2 regions of the Halomonas sp. TP35 genome follow, and region 2 is predicted to be linked to the other one. Evidence: predicted binding sites of a transcription regulator. Region 2 holds the regulator's gene; the other holds the start of a gene.
What was found. Region 2 encodes PhoB, which activates phosphate uptake and scavenging genes when phosphate is short. Its sites were predicted from a motif close to TGTCATANNNNTGTCANA; they were not measured.
Positions count from the first base shown of each region.

Region 1: phnD (phosphate/phosphite/phosphonate ABC transporter substrate-binding protein) is a predicted target of PhoB. The motif match lies at 2,613-2,630, and genes of this name have one in related genera.

Region 1 covers NZ_JBQSUZ010000006.1:189,083-196,340, reverse strand. Annotated here, with positions in the region: gene phnE (phosphonate ABC transporter, permease protein PhnE) at 1-683, opposite strand, end outside; gene phnC (phosphonate ABC transporter ATP-binding protein) at 680-1,519, opposite strand; gene phnD (phosphate/phosphite/phosphonate ABC transporter substrate-binding protein) at 1,599-2,564, opposite strand; partial or broken gene ACT3RU_RS09915 (EAL domain-containing protein) at 2,671-2,871, opposite strand; gene ACT3RU_RS09910 (TolC family protein) at 3,121-4,656, opposite strand; gene ACT3RU_RS09905 (FUSC family protein) at 4,640-6,544, opposite strand; gene mdtN (multidrug transporter subunit MdtN) at 6,534-7,258, opposite strand, start outside.
Region 2 covers NZ_JBQSUZ010000001.1:135,789-143,046, reverse strand. Annotated here, with positions in the region: gene cysZ (sulfate transporter CysZ) at 1-728, shown strand, start outside; gene ACT3RU_RS00655 (hypothetical protein) at 811-1,143, opposite strand; gene ACT3RU_RS00650 (hypothetical protein) at 1,811-2,191, opposite strand; gene phoR (phosphate regulon sensor histidine kinase PhoR) at 2,497-3,792, opposite strand; gene phoB (phosphate regulon transcriptional regulator PhoB) at 3,795-4,484, opposite strand; gene ubiA (4-hydroxybenzoate octaprenyltransferase) at 4,614-5,510, opposite strand; gene ACT3RU_RS00630 (chorismate--pyruvate lyase family protein) at 5,546-6,109, opposite strand; gene ACT3RU_RS00625 (NAD(P)/FAD-dependent oxidoreductase) at 6,195-7,258, shown strand, end outside.

The DNA.
Region 1 (7,258 bases), on a different contig from region 2:
ATCACTGACGATTCACGAAAGTTGATATCCAAACGGTACATGGAAAGGCCAATCAAGCGCGGCATAACCTGGGGTTGAATGGCGTGATTCATGGTTTGCCACCAGCTGGCGCCGGTCGCTCTCACTGCCTCTACCTGGCGCCAATCCAGATCTTCCACATCTTCTGCCAACAGCTTGGCCATAAAGCCGATAGTCGCAAACGCCAGCGTAATCATCCCCGCCAGCGGGCCAAAGCCAAACATCACCACAAACAGGATCGCAATAATGATCTCTTGAAAGGTACGTGACACAGCAATGATGCTACGGCATACGAAATAAATAGGCAGCGGCGCAATGTTGCGTGCAGCGCCTAACCCCACAGGGATAGCGAGTGCTACGCCTATCACCGTGGAGGTGAGCGTCATGGTCAAACTCTCGACCAATCCATTGAGGATATCGTTGCCACGGCTAATAAAGTCGGGCTGCGCAAACGCGCTGATAAAACGCAGGCCACGGCTGGCGCCTTCTGCCACACGCGCCCAGTTCACCTCAACAGAGGCCAGCGCCAACACCAGGTAAGCCACCACACCCAAGGCAATAGCCCAGCGCAACCACTGGCTATGCACAAGGGGTAGCCGACGCCAATGTCCTTGGCGGGCCGCATTTTGGCGAGCTTCAAAGTATGCAGGGCTCTGCTCACTCATGGCGCTACCCCGGCCGCCATCTCGCCTGCGACAGAGCGACGCTCACAGGAAACGGCCTCACTGTCAGGCTCATCGGCAGGTTCAGGGGACGTATCCCAATCCTCTTCGCCATAAATGGTGGTAAGAATATCGCTGGTTAGCTCGTTCGGGTGACCATCAAACACGATCTGGCCAGCCCGCAGCCCCACAATACGGTCTGCAAACTGCTGGGCGAGCGCTACGTCATGAATATTGATAATCGTCGCCAGTTCGCGCTCGGCGCACAGCTCACGAATCAGGCGCATAATCTGGCGTGAGGTCTTGGGGTCCAGGCTAGCGGTTGGCTCATCTACCAGTAGCAGTTTAGGGCTTTGCAACAGTGCCCGGGCAATCCCCACTCGCTGGCGTTGGCCACCCGACAACGCATCGGCGCGCTTATCAATAGCGTGAGGCAGGCCTACTCGCTCAAGCAGACGAAAGGCTTCAGCGACAGCATCCTGCGGATAGCGCCGTAAAAAACTACGCCAGAAGCCCACGTAACCAAGCCGTCCGGAAAGCACGTTTTCCATCACTGTCAGACGGTCAACCAGCGCGTACTCCTGGAAAATCATACCCATTGAGCGACGCGCCTTACGCAAGCCACTACCAGAAAGCCTGGTAAGTTCTGTTCCTTCCAGGCGAATACTGCCCGACGTAGGCTCTACCAAGCGATTTACACAGCGAATCAGGGTACTTTTACCCGCTCCAGAGGGACCGATAAGCGCCATCACCTGGCCTTTAGGCAGGGTAAGTTCGATATCAGTAAGCGCACGGTCCCCGGTTGGATAGCGCTTGGTAACGCCGCTGAGTGTCAACATCGCTCTACCTCATCTACATAATGTAACGGCCAGAAGGGGTTAACCTTCTGGCCGAGTAACCGCAAAAGTAAGGGCTTACTTAGTCACATTCGTACGTCACACCGTTGGCATCGGCGATCGTGCGGATAACTGACCAGTTCTCTTTATAGGTGATCGGGATAAATTGCGCTTCTCCCGAATTGGCAAACTCAGCCTGTAGCGCAGAACCCTCCCAGTCGTAGCTGAAGAACGCCTCTTGGATCTGCTCAGCCAGCTCAGGCTTCAGGTTATGCGCCAAACCGTATGCTGTGGTGGGGAAGGTTTCTGAGGTGTAGATAATGTCGTAATCGCCTTCACTAACGACGCCCCGAGCCATCATGCGCGTACCAACGGAGTTAGCAATGGCTGCTGCGTCGTAATCTTTATTCACAACGCCCAGGATGGAGTTATCGTGGGAACCAGAAAACGCTGCCTCGAAGTCTTCCCCTGCTTCCATGCCATATTCAGAACGCAGCAGCGCAGAAGGCGCTCGGAAACCTGAGTTAGAGGTCTCAGAGGTAAACGCCAGCTGACGCCCTGCCAGGTCTTCAACCGACTCAATACCGCTGCCTGGGTAGGTGATGATTTCCATTTCATAGCCGTAGCTACCGTCATCGGCCGCCATAATGGTAAATGGGCGGAAGCCGCCGCAGTTCACCGCAACCGGTACACCACCGGTGTTAAAGCCCGCGACGTGCAGACGGCCAGCACGTAGCGCTTCTTGCTGTGCCGCGTTGGACTGAACCGGGAAGAACTGAACGTCTTTACCTGTGGCTTCGCTTAGGTGGTCCAAAAAGTCGGCCCAAACATCCGCATAAACGGCCGGGTCTTCAACCGGTGTATAAGCAAATACCAACGTATCGGGGTCAACCCACTGTGACTCATCCGTGGGTGCATCCGCTAGCATGTCACCGTCGTTATCGACATAACGCGCAGAGAGGTCTGCCGAGGCATTGACGGCAATCAGAGCAAAAGCACTGACAACAGCCGCGCTGATCAAAGTACGGGGTAGAGACACAGTATGCATACGTCACCTGGAATGTTGTTCGAAGATAGCGCTATCCTGCCGACGCTAGATGACAACACCGCGACACTTAAATGACCACTTGATGACGGCTTCAAAACACTTAATGCAGCTCTACCAATAGCCCCGCCTGCATGGCCACATCAAACAAGCGCAGCGGTGAGTGCAGCGGCGATGTTTTAGGCCCACGTATCAGTGCTTCATAGCCGTAAATAGATTGCTGGCTGGCATCCACGATGGGTTGAAACAACACGTGCAGATCTTCTGATTCAATAATACGGTTAAGCCATTGCGCTTCCTGGGCGGTCATATGCCTGCTGCCTTATCAAACGTCGTGATAGCTATTGAAAAAGACTCTTACAGGTTCGTGAAAGCACCTTATTAAACGGCTGAATGCCTCTTGTATTAGAGACGGTGTTAGAGACGACGTTAGAGGCGGTTTGCAAAGGCTTTTTACGAAGACTGTCTAGTTAGCAAGCGTGCGACTTTTTTATGACACTGGCGTGACAGTTAGCGCGCTAAAATAGCTTACGAGTGAAGGGTATTGGATGGACGAGCCTCAGGGAATAGCCTCTAAAGGGGACGTGCTTGATGTCATGGCGCCAAGCGTGAACGCAAGCGTCGATGCTGCAATCAGGCTTGCTGCATGTGCCTCGGAGCGTGCCAGCCTTGCATCCAGCAGACCGGACTCCGCCGCAGTAGCCTCAGTGATAGTGCCTACCCCGTTGCGATAAGCATCAAAGGCCGCGTCGTAAGTCACCGCTGCCGCTTCGGTCAACGCATCAGCGGCGTCAAAAGCTGCCAGTGAGGAGCGCAGTGCATCAGCAGCAACGACCATCTCGCGCATCGCCGTGTTGCGAATTTTCTCGAATGCCGCTTCGGCTGAAGCCGTGACAGAGACTGCCTGCTGGCGTTTGGCGGCAAGAAGGCCGCCATCATAGATAGGCATTGTCACCCCCAGGAACACCCCGGTGCCTGTGGTCTGGTTGCCAATACTGGGCAAATGACCAATGCTCAGATTTTTCTTGTTGGTTCCCGTGGCGGCGGCAACAAATACCCGGGGCATGAAGTCGGCATCGGCGGCACGCTCTGTCGCTTTGGCAGCTTGCAGCTCAGCATAGCTGGCCAGCACATCCGGCCGCTTGCTGAGTGCCGCCTCAATCGCAGAATCCACCGATGCCAACTCGTCAATACCCGGTAGCGGGCGATTCGACGCGCCGGCCACCTCGATCTGTGTCGTCGGCGAAGCGCCGAGAGCACTCAGCAACTCCTGATACTGATCGCGCAGCATACTCTGTGCCTGCACCATCCGCAGGTTAGATTGGGCGACAAGCTGGCGGGCTTGAGCAACAGCGATACTGGTGCCGGTGCCATTGGCGTAGCGGGACTCAGCCGCATCCTGCAGAAGGCGGTTGTTGACCAGCACCTCCTCAGCAATTGCCAGCCTGTCCTTGGCAGCACCGTACTGGTAATAGCTACGCGTCACGTTGTAGATCACCGCCTGGTGGGCACCATTGAAGTTGACGTTGGCCGCATAGGCATTGTGTCGGGCGGCATCGCTGAGCGCCTCGCGCCGACCAAAATCAAACACTAGCCACTGCAAAGCAAGGTTCGGCGCCACACCGCTGACGGTGGTATCGACATGGTGAGTGTCACCATCCAGCAACCCGCGATAAGGAATGCTGGTTTGCTGTCTGCCCGCAAACACATTGGCGGTCAGGATCGGCAGAAACGTGGCTTCCACCATTCCAGAGGCCAGCGCCAGCTGGCGCGCCTGTTCCCAGGCAACTCGGGTTGACGGGTTATGACGTTGCGCAAAGTCTATCAGCTCGGGTAACTGATACACCTTGCCCGGCTGTAGATCCTGTGACACCGGGTCTGGCAGCAAGCCGATATCAGTTGAACCTGACACGGAAAAATCGCCAGGCAGCGCGGACTGACCTTGAGGCACCCAGGGCGTGCTGGGGGAGGCGGAGGTATTCTTTAGCGCATCCGTTGCGCAGCCCTGCAGGCCCCCTATAGTGCCAAGAACAACGCCCAGAGCAATACAGGTTCTGAGCTTGGCTAATCTGGACACGCTAGCTTTTCTCAACATGCACAATCCGCTCTATCCGAGTGAGTTGCCGTTCTATATCACTATACGCGCCGTCGTCGAGGGGAGAGCCCTCGTAAGTCGAAGACGCCCTGTTACGTCGGTTTTCAAGCTCAGTGACCAGCTGTGACTTGAGTCGCTGCAGACGCTCTTTGATAGTGCCGTCATCCTGTTCTGCCATGTAAAGCTGGCTGGTGAGGTCATTGAGCTCTTCAACAATTCTTTCCACGCGCTTCAGTTCATCAGTGCTGGCACGCAGACGCGACGGCTCGAAAGGCACCATATCGAGCAGTTCTTCGGCCTGGCCCAGTGCAAAATATGCAGTAGATGCCGCTTGGGTGCGCAACTGTTGATCCTGCCTGGAAAGCGTACTGAGATCGCTCAAGGCATCCAGCACATCGTTGAGCTGCCGTGCCACCTGATTGATGACACTGCGCGGCCAGAACTGGGTAAAAATCACATAGATGACAAAAATACCCAGCAGGATGCCGTAGATACGGTTGCTGGCCTGGGAGATATCAAAGCTGGGACCAAATCCATTGAGGGTGGTCAGCAAGAAAGCCAAGGCGATCTGCACGCCGGCATAATAGATCCGCTCAGTACCTGATGACACCCAGGCACCGATCAGCACACCAAAGAATACCAGCCCCATCAGGCCACCGACGGAGCTCAGGTGCGGCATGATGAAAACCAACGAAAAAATCCCCATCGCTGCGCCAATCAGACAACCGACGATCCGCAACGTCAGCTTACGCAGTGTTTCCCCCGTAGTGCCGAGCGCGGCAACATAACAGGTGATCATCGCCGTATGAATGCCATCCCACTGCATGCCGGTATAAATCAAATAGCAGAGCACCGCTGCTGCTGATGTCTTTAGCGCATAGCGCTGATGTATCGGATTGGAAAATGCATCGGCAGCCAGCAAAGGTATTTTTCTCGGACGCGGTGGCTGTGCAGCCCCTCCATCCGGCTGTGACAAACCATGTAATGCGACATAAAGCGGCTGTAAGCCGGTTTCTGCCGCCTCCGGCGCAGCCTGTAGCACCGGGCACTTATCATTGGCGATAACATCCGCCGCTTGGCGTAACTCAACCGCCAAGTTACTCCTTGCTGCGCGGCTCAGGCTTTCAGGCAGGGCCTCAGCGATAATCAGGATGCGATAACTTGTCTCAGTGGCTCCGCTGAGCCAGCGAGAGCGTACCGTCGATATCAGGTGCAGCAGCTTGACGATCTGCATTTGCTGCAACGAGTCATCATTACCTTCGCTCACCAGAGTGTTGAAAGCCGTTGACGCTTGCTGTGTCTCGATGCGGTCTGCCGCACAGCGCAGTCTTTCGACAATCCGGTTACGCACCAGTGTTTGCGAAGGGGTGCCGAACAGCAGGTTAAAAAGGATCATCAAAAACATCGGCATGCAGGCCATTTTCCATGCCATGAGCAAGCCTTTGTCAGCGACCTCACCAACCGGCACCATGGTCACCAGCGTCATGATAAAGGCGATCACCAAGCCAACAATGGCCGCCTGCTCGCCCAGCGGAGTCGCTGAGCTGAGAAACAGAAAAATATACGAGGCGAAAAACATGACCGCTAGGCGCATGGCAGGGCTGTCGATGCTAACGTTGATGATCGGAATCATCAGAAGTACCACGGTTGATGCCATCAGAATCACGCCCAAGGCCATGATGCAGTTCTTTACGGCATCCTGCTTGGACAAAAAAATGATCAAATAGCAGCTGATCGAGGCCTCAGGTATTTTCAGCATCATGGCCGTTGCAGACACCAGAGCACACAGTAGCGCCACGCGCCAAGTCAGGCCAATCCTGCCAGGAAAGGGCTGGAGATCCGCCCACGCCTGGCGGGCGATTTTCCCCCACGGAGATTCAGCAGCCATCGTTTTGATGAACCGTTGCCACCGCCGATGCACCGACACGCATCAATTCCGCCGGTGGGTCATCCAGTCGGATGCGGACGGGAAAGCGCTGCTGAACTCTCACCCAATCAAGGGATTTTGGCACAATCGGCAGTGTTAACGGCAGGTCGATCAGGTCTTTCGAGGCCACGCCCCAGCCGATTCCCACCACTGTGCCTTTAATGGCACGGTCGCGGTTAGCCAGCGCATATACCGTGGCGCAGTCACCGACAGCGATATTGCCCAGCATGGTTTCGGTGAAGTTGGCCGAAGCATACCAGGTGTCCGTCTTGATCAGATTGAACTGGGACTGGGCAGGCAGCGCGTAGTCCCCCACAGAAACGGTCACTCCGACAACCCGGCCGTCAGCAGGCGCATAGACCCGAGTGCCGTCCAGCTCATGCTGGGCAATGTCCTGAGCTGCCTGGCGCGCTTCAATCAACGCCAGGGTTGCTTCATCATTACCCACCAGCGCCTCAGCGGCCTGACGCTGCTGAATCGCTTCCTGTAAGCTGATTTCGGCATTGCGTTTAACAGTGCGCGCATCGTGGATCTGCTGCTGAGAAACATAGCCCTTGGACTCCATCGGCAGCAGGCGGTCAAGGGTCTGGTTCGCCAGCGCCAGGTTTGTCGTGGCTCGATTGATCTGGGCCTCGGCAATTTCCGCATTGGCCTGCTCCGCGCGGATAGTTCGAG
Region 2 (7,258 bases):
TAACAGCGCTTAGCCGAGGTACGCGGCTGGTCTATCAAAAAGGCCTGCGGCGTTATATTTTTCTTCCTATCCTCGTCAATATTATTGTTTATGCCGCCATGTTCAGCTTTGTGATTACGCGCTTTTCGGGCTGGATTGATCACTGGATGACATTAGTGCCTGCTTGGCTGGATTGGCTCTCCTGGCTGATCTGGCCGCTGTTTGTGGTTAGCCTTATTGTCATTGTATTTTTCACCTTTACCCTGATAACAAGCTTTATTGCGGCGCCGTTTTACGGCTTTTTAGCGGCTAAAGTGGAAATTCAAGAAACAGGCCGTATACCGCTGGATGATCGCGGGCTGACCAAAACGGCGCTTGATGCGCTAGGCCGAGAGCTGGTCAAACTCGCGTATATCGCCCCACGCGCCATTGCCCTCTTTATCATCAGCTGGATTCCAGGGCTCAACCTCTTTGCGCCGATTCTATGGGGGCTGTTCTCCGCATGGGTAATGGCCATTACCTATCTGGACTATCCTATGGATAATAATAAAGTCTCGTTCAAGGATATGCGTCAACGGCTTTCCAGGCGCTGGTGGCAAAGCCTCAGCTACGGCGGGCTCGTGACTCTGGTTACCTGGATACCGCTTGCCAATCTTTTTCTGATTCCGGGGGCCGTAGCGGGAGCCGTACTCATGTGGGACCAATATTATCGTACGGCAAATGAGCTTACGATCCAGCGGCCCTCATAACACCTGAAAAGCCATGCTTTTTTCTACGCTTTTAGACGCGAAACCCCGCTTTAACGGGTTTTTTAATGCTTTCAGTAGTGGTTTACCAGTCCAGGCTATCGCCTTCTTTGTGATTTAACTCGGTCGATTCGAACGAATGGGTGTTACGACGCTGGGTGCCATCCTGATCCCGCTGCCGCTGGCTTGACGGTGCATAGTTGCCGTTCATATGATCACGCTGACTATGGTTAAGCTCACTGGGTGAGTAGTGAGGACTAGACGTGCTAGTGGATTGCGGCATGTCGATGACATCGCTGCCGACTGCACGATCTTTAGTACGCTCAATAGAGCTTTGGGCAAAAGCTAGCGGGCTTGCAATCAAACCGATAGAAATACCTAAAACACCTGCCGTTTTTAAAACTGCTTTAAATGACATAACGCTCTCCTGATGTGGGGTGCCGCTCACCTGTCTTGGCTATTATCACACTAACGTAAATACCATTGCACTGAAGGGTGAGAAGCGATCAGTGTCTTTGACTGCAAGATTATGGTCCAAGTGCCCAAACGTCCCAAATTCGTGAAATGCTGAATGATTAAAAATATTTTTAAACACGACCACACAAATAAAGCTATCCAAGTAAATAACAAGCTAACATTTTTTTAGTGTTGGCACAGCACCATGGTGAACAAGCTAAAAAGCTCGTTATCAACCTTTGCGTTTAAAAAGCATGAAAGGGGTCATCACGCCGTGGGACAAGAGAATCGTGAAAAAAACTATTATGAGCGGGTGTAATGTTAAAAAAACGTAGATAGGGGGGGTTCAGTTTTAAAACCAGCCAAACACGACTGCTCATCAAAGGCTACATAACAAGATTAGGCCCTGCCATGGCAGGGCCCTAACCTCGCATCTATGGACAATAACTAGCGCTAGCTTCCACTCCTTTTGCGGGACTCCAACCTTGGAATTTACCCTGACTAACGCTCTGATTGTCGCTTGATTCAATCCATGAATCGGTGAGCATCCATGCGATGGGACATCCTTATCCCGTGCTCGTTCCTAAACTGTAGTACAAATTTTTAGCGCTGAGTGTTTAAACCGCTGGTCACTGATCTTGACCAGTGGTCACAGAGCTATTTTGCTCAGGCAGGTCGCTCGGCTCAAATGACGTATCGCCGCCACCTGTTACGCCCGTTGGACCACCATCCATCGACTCATTATGAGTTTCATGTTGAGAAGAACCTGCACCGGGGCGAGTAGTATCGCCTGCGCTTTCACCGTTCATATCTGAGAGCTCGTCTGCATCATAGGTAGATGCATCACCACCTGCTCCTGTACCAGATGATTGCGGCTGCACGGGTTCTTCATCAGCAGTAATATCATGGCTCGGATCTACTGGCTCTTGGGCAAAAGCGAAGGGGCTTGCCAGTAAACCGAATGTTACACCTAAAATCCCAGCTTTCTTGAGTAGTTCCTTGGACATCATGTTCCTTCTCCTCGATCGCTGTTGATACCGCTTACCTTAAGGAAGTGCCTTCCTGGCGTACCATTTCCTGCGGTAATCTTCCTTGCCCAGCTTAATGCAGATGTGATGCCAAAAAACAAAAATAAAAAAATATTTCTTATTAATAAACAACTTAAAACAAATACCGCGTGCCAATCATGCTCGCTGATCGTGTATAAGGGACCACCATAACTGACTAAAAATGACACATGAGCAGACTTGAACCATAGATGACTTGTCCATATGGCACGCTTGGATAAAGGTTATACAGAAGACCAGGAAGGAGGCTAGGAGGTAGCAGCCAGCCGAGTGGCGGGGAAAGTACAGCGAAATAGCGAACCTTCGCCAGGGTGCGATTCAACCTGAAGCTGAGCATCATGGCGCAGCAGGATATGCTTAACGATGGCAAGACCAAGCCCAGTACCGCCTGTCGCGGTACTCCGGCCTTTATCAACCCGATAAAAGCGCTCCGTTAGCCTGGGGAGGTGGACAGGATCGATGCCCTCTCCATCATCTTCTACTTCTATACATCCGCTTCCATCTTCCATGGGCGCCCAGCGCAGTATAATTTGGCTACCCTCTGGGGTATATCGCACCGCATTGAAAGCCAGGTTAGAAATGGCGCTACGTATTTCCTGCTCGCTCCCTATGAGCTGGGCGTCACTTTCAATAGCAACACGGACAACATGCTTACGGTGCGATAGCGCCAATGCATCCTGGCAGACGCTATTAAGCAATTGCTCAACCGACAGCGCCTGATGGTCTTGCCCGCCTTGATCAATTTCCAAGCGTGACAAAAGCAGCAGGTCGTTAACCAGATTTTGCATGCGCTGCGTCTGGTCCTGCATTTGCTCGATCCCCCTGCCCAAGCGAGGCGGAAGCTGCTCAGCCAAGTCACCATAGGTTTCGAGGTAGCCAGAAAGAACAGTAAGCGGCGTACGCAGCTCATGGGAGACGTTGGCCACGAAGTCTCTGCGCATCTGCTCAAGGCGGTGCAAACGAGTGATATCCCGCGCCATCACCAGGCGCTCATCGTCGCCATACAAGGTAATTTGGTATTGCAGAATGCTGCGCTCATCAATGGGTGAGGTCAGCGTAAGCGGTTCGCTGTAATCGCGGGCGTTGAAGTAGCTGATAAAGCGTGGGTCACGCAACAAATTGGTAATGTGCTGGCCACGATCGTGCGCGGTTTGTAGGCCCAGCATATCCGTCGCTGCACTGTTCCACCACTCCAAATCACCGTGGCGGTCGAGCATTACCACGCTGTCGCGCATGGCCTCTGAGGATTCCTGGATACGCGCAAGCGTAGACCGCAATCGACCTTGTGTAATGCGCTGGCTTTTTTGGTAGCGGTAAAGACGATCAAGCAAATCCCCCCACATGCCACCCGCAGCCGGGGGCTCGTTATGAGGATTAAGGGTTAACCATTGAAAGAGGACGCGCAGTTGGCGTAAATGGTAAAAAAGGCAAACGGCCAACCCGGTTGCCAAACCAAGGCCCGCTGAACCTAATAGCCACCCCAGGCAAACACCTATGGTCGCTAACCAGGCAATACGCCAAAGCTCACGGCTCCATAGGCGCACAGTTACACCCGGGCTGAGAAACGATAACCGGTACCCCGTACCGTCTGAATCAGGTTTTGGTGCACATCGCCTAACGCCTTACGCAAGCGCCGAATATGTACATCCACTGTGCGTTCTTCAACATACACATTGCCGCCCCATACCTGGTCCAGCAGTTGGCTGCGTGTATAGGCTCGCTCCTGGTGGGTCATAAAGAACTGCAGCAGGCGATATTCAGTGGGCCCCATTTCCAGCGCCTTGCCATGCGCACTAACACGGTGGCTGACGGGGTCGAGTAGAAGGCCGTTAATTTCGATGGGGTCTTCTACGCCACGTGGGGTGGTGCGTCGCAATACGGCTTTCAAGCGCGCGACCAACTCACGGGGCGAGAAGGGTTTGGTGATATAGTCGTCCGCGCCCGCCTCAAGGCCTTGAATCTTATTGTCTTCCTCACCCTTGGCGGTGAGCATAATAATCGGCATTTCGGCGGTTGCTTCTTCACGCTTAAGGCGTCGCGCCAACTCAATACCACTGGTGCCTGGCATCATCCAATCCAGAAGCAGTAAGTCAGGCTGATGGTCAACGACTAACGCGTGGGCATCCTGGGCGTTATCCGCTTCAAGCACGCGATAGTCAGCCATTTCCAGCGCCACTGCGATCATTTCGCGAATAGGTGCTTCATCATCGACAATCAAAACGGTCTTGGCGGTCATTCCAGGGCCTCACGGTGCTCAATGAAAGGTAATTCAATGACATCTCAGTGACAATAACACCATGACTTGATGACACTTATATGACAATAGCCAATAACAAGAACGAATGACAGGCCTAATCACGCTTTGCTAGAGCGGCCCGGCCACTGGCCACCAACTTAGCGCAATGCCGGCAAAAACCAGCAGCCCTGACCAGTAGTTATTCAAAAAAGCCTGAAAACACGGGTCGCGTTCACGATGCCGAATCAGGCGCTGTTGATGAATAAAGGTGGCCGCCATACCGGCAAGGCCCAGCCAGAAAAAACCACCCAGCCCCACACGAACACCCACAAAGGCTAACAGCACCAACGTCGCCAGTTGCAGTAATCCAATCATCAAGCGGTCTGCACTGCCAAACAGCACCGCCGTTGATTTAATACCAATTTTTAGGTCATCGTCACGGTCGACCATGGCGTATTGGGTATCGTAAGCAACCGTCCACAGTACGTTCGCAAAAAACAGCAACCAGGCTTCCACAGGTACATATCCCAGCACCGCCCCAAACGCCATGGGGATTGCCCACGAAAAAGCCGCCCCCAGCACCACCTGAGGAAGATGGGTGTAACGCTTCATAAAGGGGTAGATAAACGCCAGGACCACGCCACCAATCGACAGCAGCACCGTAAACCAGTTGGTCAGCAGCACTAACACAAACGCAACAGTGACCAGCCCAATAAACAGCAGTTTGGCTTCGGTTTCACTGATTCGCCCCGTCGCCAGTGGACGATGTTTCGTGCGCTTAACGTGGCCATCAACATGGCGGTCAGCGTAATCATTCACAACGCAGCCAGCAGCGCGCATAACATAAACACCTGCCACAAAAATAAGCAGCACGTTGCGACCAGGCACCCCGTTTGTAGCCACCCAAAGCGCCCATAAGGTAGGCCACATCAATAGCCAGGTACCAATGGGGCGGTCCAGGCGCATTAAGTGTAAAAAATCAGCGACTCGCGCCCATCCGACTGGCCGCAACAAAGAACGATCCATGCCTACCTCACGTAAAGAAGAGATGCCGAGCAAGCCTACCGCGAAGACAAACGAAGGTCATCTGCCATGGTGGATAAAAAGTACTCTTGTACAAGTAGCGATAACCCACCATGTTGAAACACTGAGCGCCGCCCCCAACGACTTTTCACGCCAGCAACCTGAGGGAAGGCAAAGCGTGGCGCACCGCTCGTAGCTTCAAGAGGGCCGCGTACTAAATCTGGCTGGCGAAACAGCCAACTGCCCAGCGAGCGCTCACCAAGTTGCTCCAATCGCTGGCCTTTTAGCTGTGTTAAGGGGGCAACCGAACGTGCGACCACCCAAGGGTTATCACCCACGCACAGGGCGACCTCCCTTAACCAGGCATAGCGACGAAGCTCAATCCCCAACGCCTGCGCTTCATCATGCAGAGGCACGCCGGCGCCTTGGCGCAGCAGGCGAACACGGAATGGTTGCCCTGCGCCTGCCGCTTGTAAGCGAGCCGTTAGCGAATCCGTAGACGCAACCCACTTCCACCAGGCAGCGCTCATGGCGGGGCGTAACGCAGCCACGGGCTGCCAAACAGGAAAGGCATACGCTTGCCGAAAAGAGAACGTCACCACCAGATACTCCTGGGCAAAAAACAGAGAAGCTAGTGTAACATGGTGGTCTTAAAAGCTTTTACGACACCGATTATTTGGGGATGGCATGCCTGCATCACATCCGGTTAGCAACCCGACTGGCCACGCTGAGTTGATCATCATTGGTACCGGCATGGCAGGCATTGGGCTTGCCCGTGCGCTACGTCGCCAAGGCGATAAGCGCTCGATTATTTTGGTGAGCGCAGACAGCGGCGAGGACTACAGCAAGCCGCTGTTATCTACCGGCTTTGCAAAACGCCTCTCGCCCAATCAGTTGGCCAGGCATTCAGCCACGGCACTGGCCGATGAATTGGATGCCCATGTGCTTACCCATACGTCAGTAGAGCACGTGACAACAGACACGCACACTGTACAGCTTAGCGACGGACAAACACTTGCCTACGATACACTGGTGCTGGCGATCGGTGCTGAATCCCGGGTGCCTTTTGACATTCCAGAAAGCGTTGCTCGCTACTGCTTTACCATTAACGATCTCGACGACTATCGTCTGCTTCATCACGCGCTGAGTGAGCGCCCCACGCGCATTGCCGTTATCGGCGCAGGATTAGTCGGCTGTGAATTTGCCAACGACCTGCATGCAGGTGGCCATCAAGTCACCCTGATTGCTCCAGAGGCCACGCCGTTACCCAAGCTATTACCAGAACCGCTGGGGTTTGCGCTGAGTGATGCCTTTCAGGAAGCCGGCATAAAGCTTGCGCTTCACCGCACGATTAAAGAGTTAGCCCCGAATAATGACAGCACTGTTCGTCTAACGCTTAGCAACGATGACATCGTCAACGCCGATGTTATTTTACTGGCAACCGGCCTTACGCCAAGAACCGCGCTGGCAAAGGCCGCTGGGCTTGCCGTTTCACCACAAGGTATTCAGGTAGACCGATATTTGCGCACTTCGCACCCGCATATTTATGCCTTGGGCGATGTTGCTTGCATAGAAGGCATCAATGCCATGTACGTCCAGCCATTACAAGCCAGTGCCAAAGCACTCTCGGCAACGCTTACCGGCTCACCAACGCAGGTCAGCTTTGGCGCCTGGCCCATCATTGTGAAAACGCCGCTATTGCCCGTAGTGGCCTATCCGCCTTCGGCGATACTCGAACACTGGCGAATTGA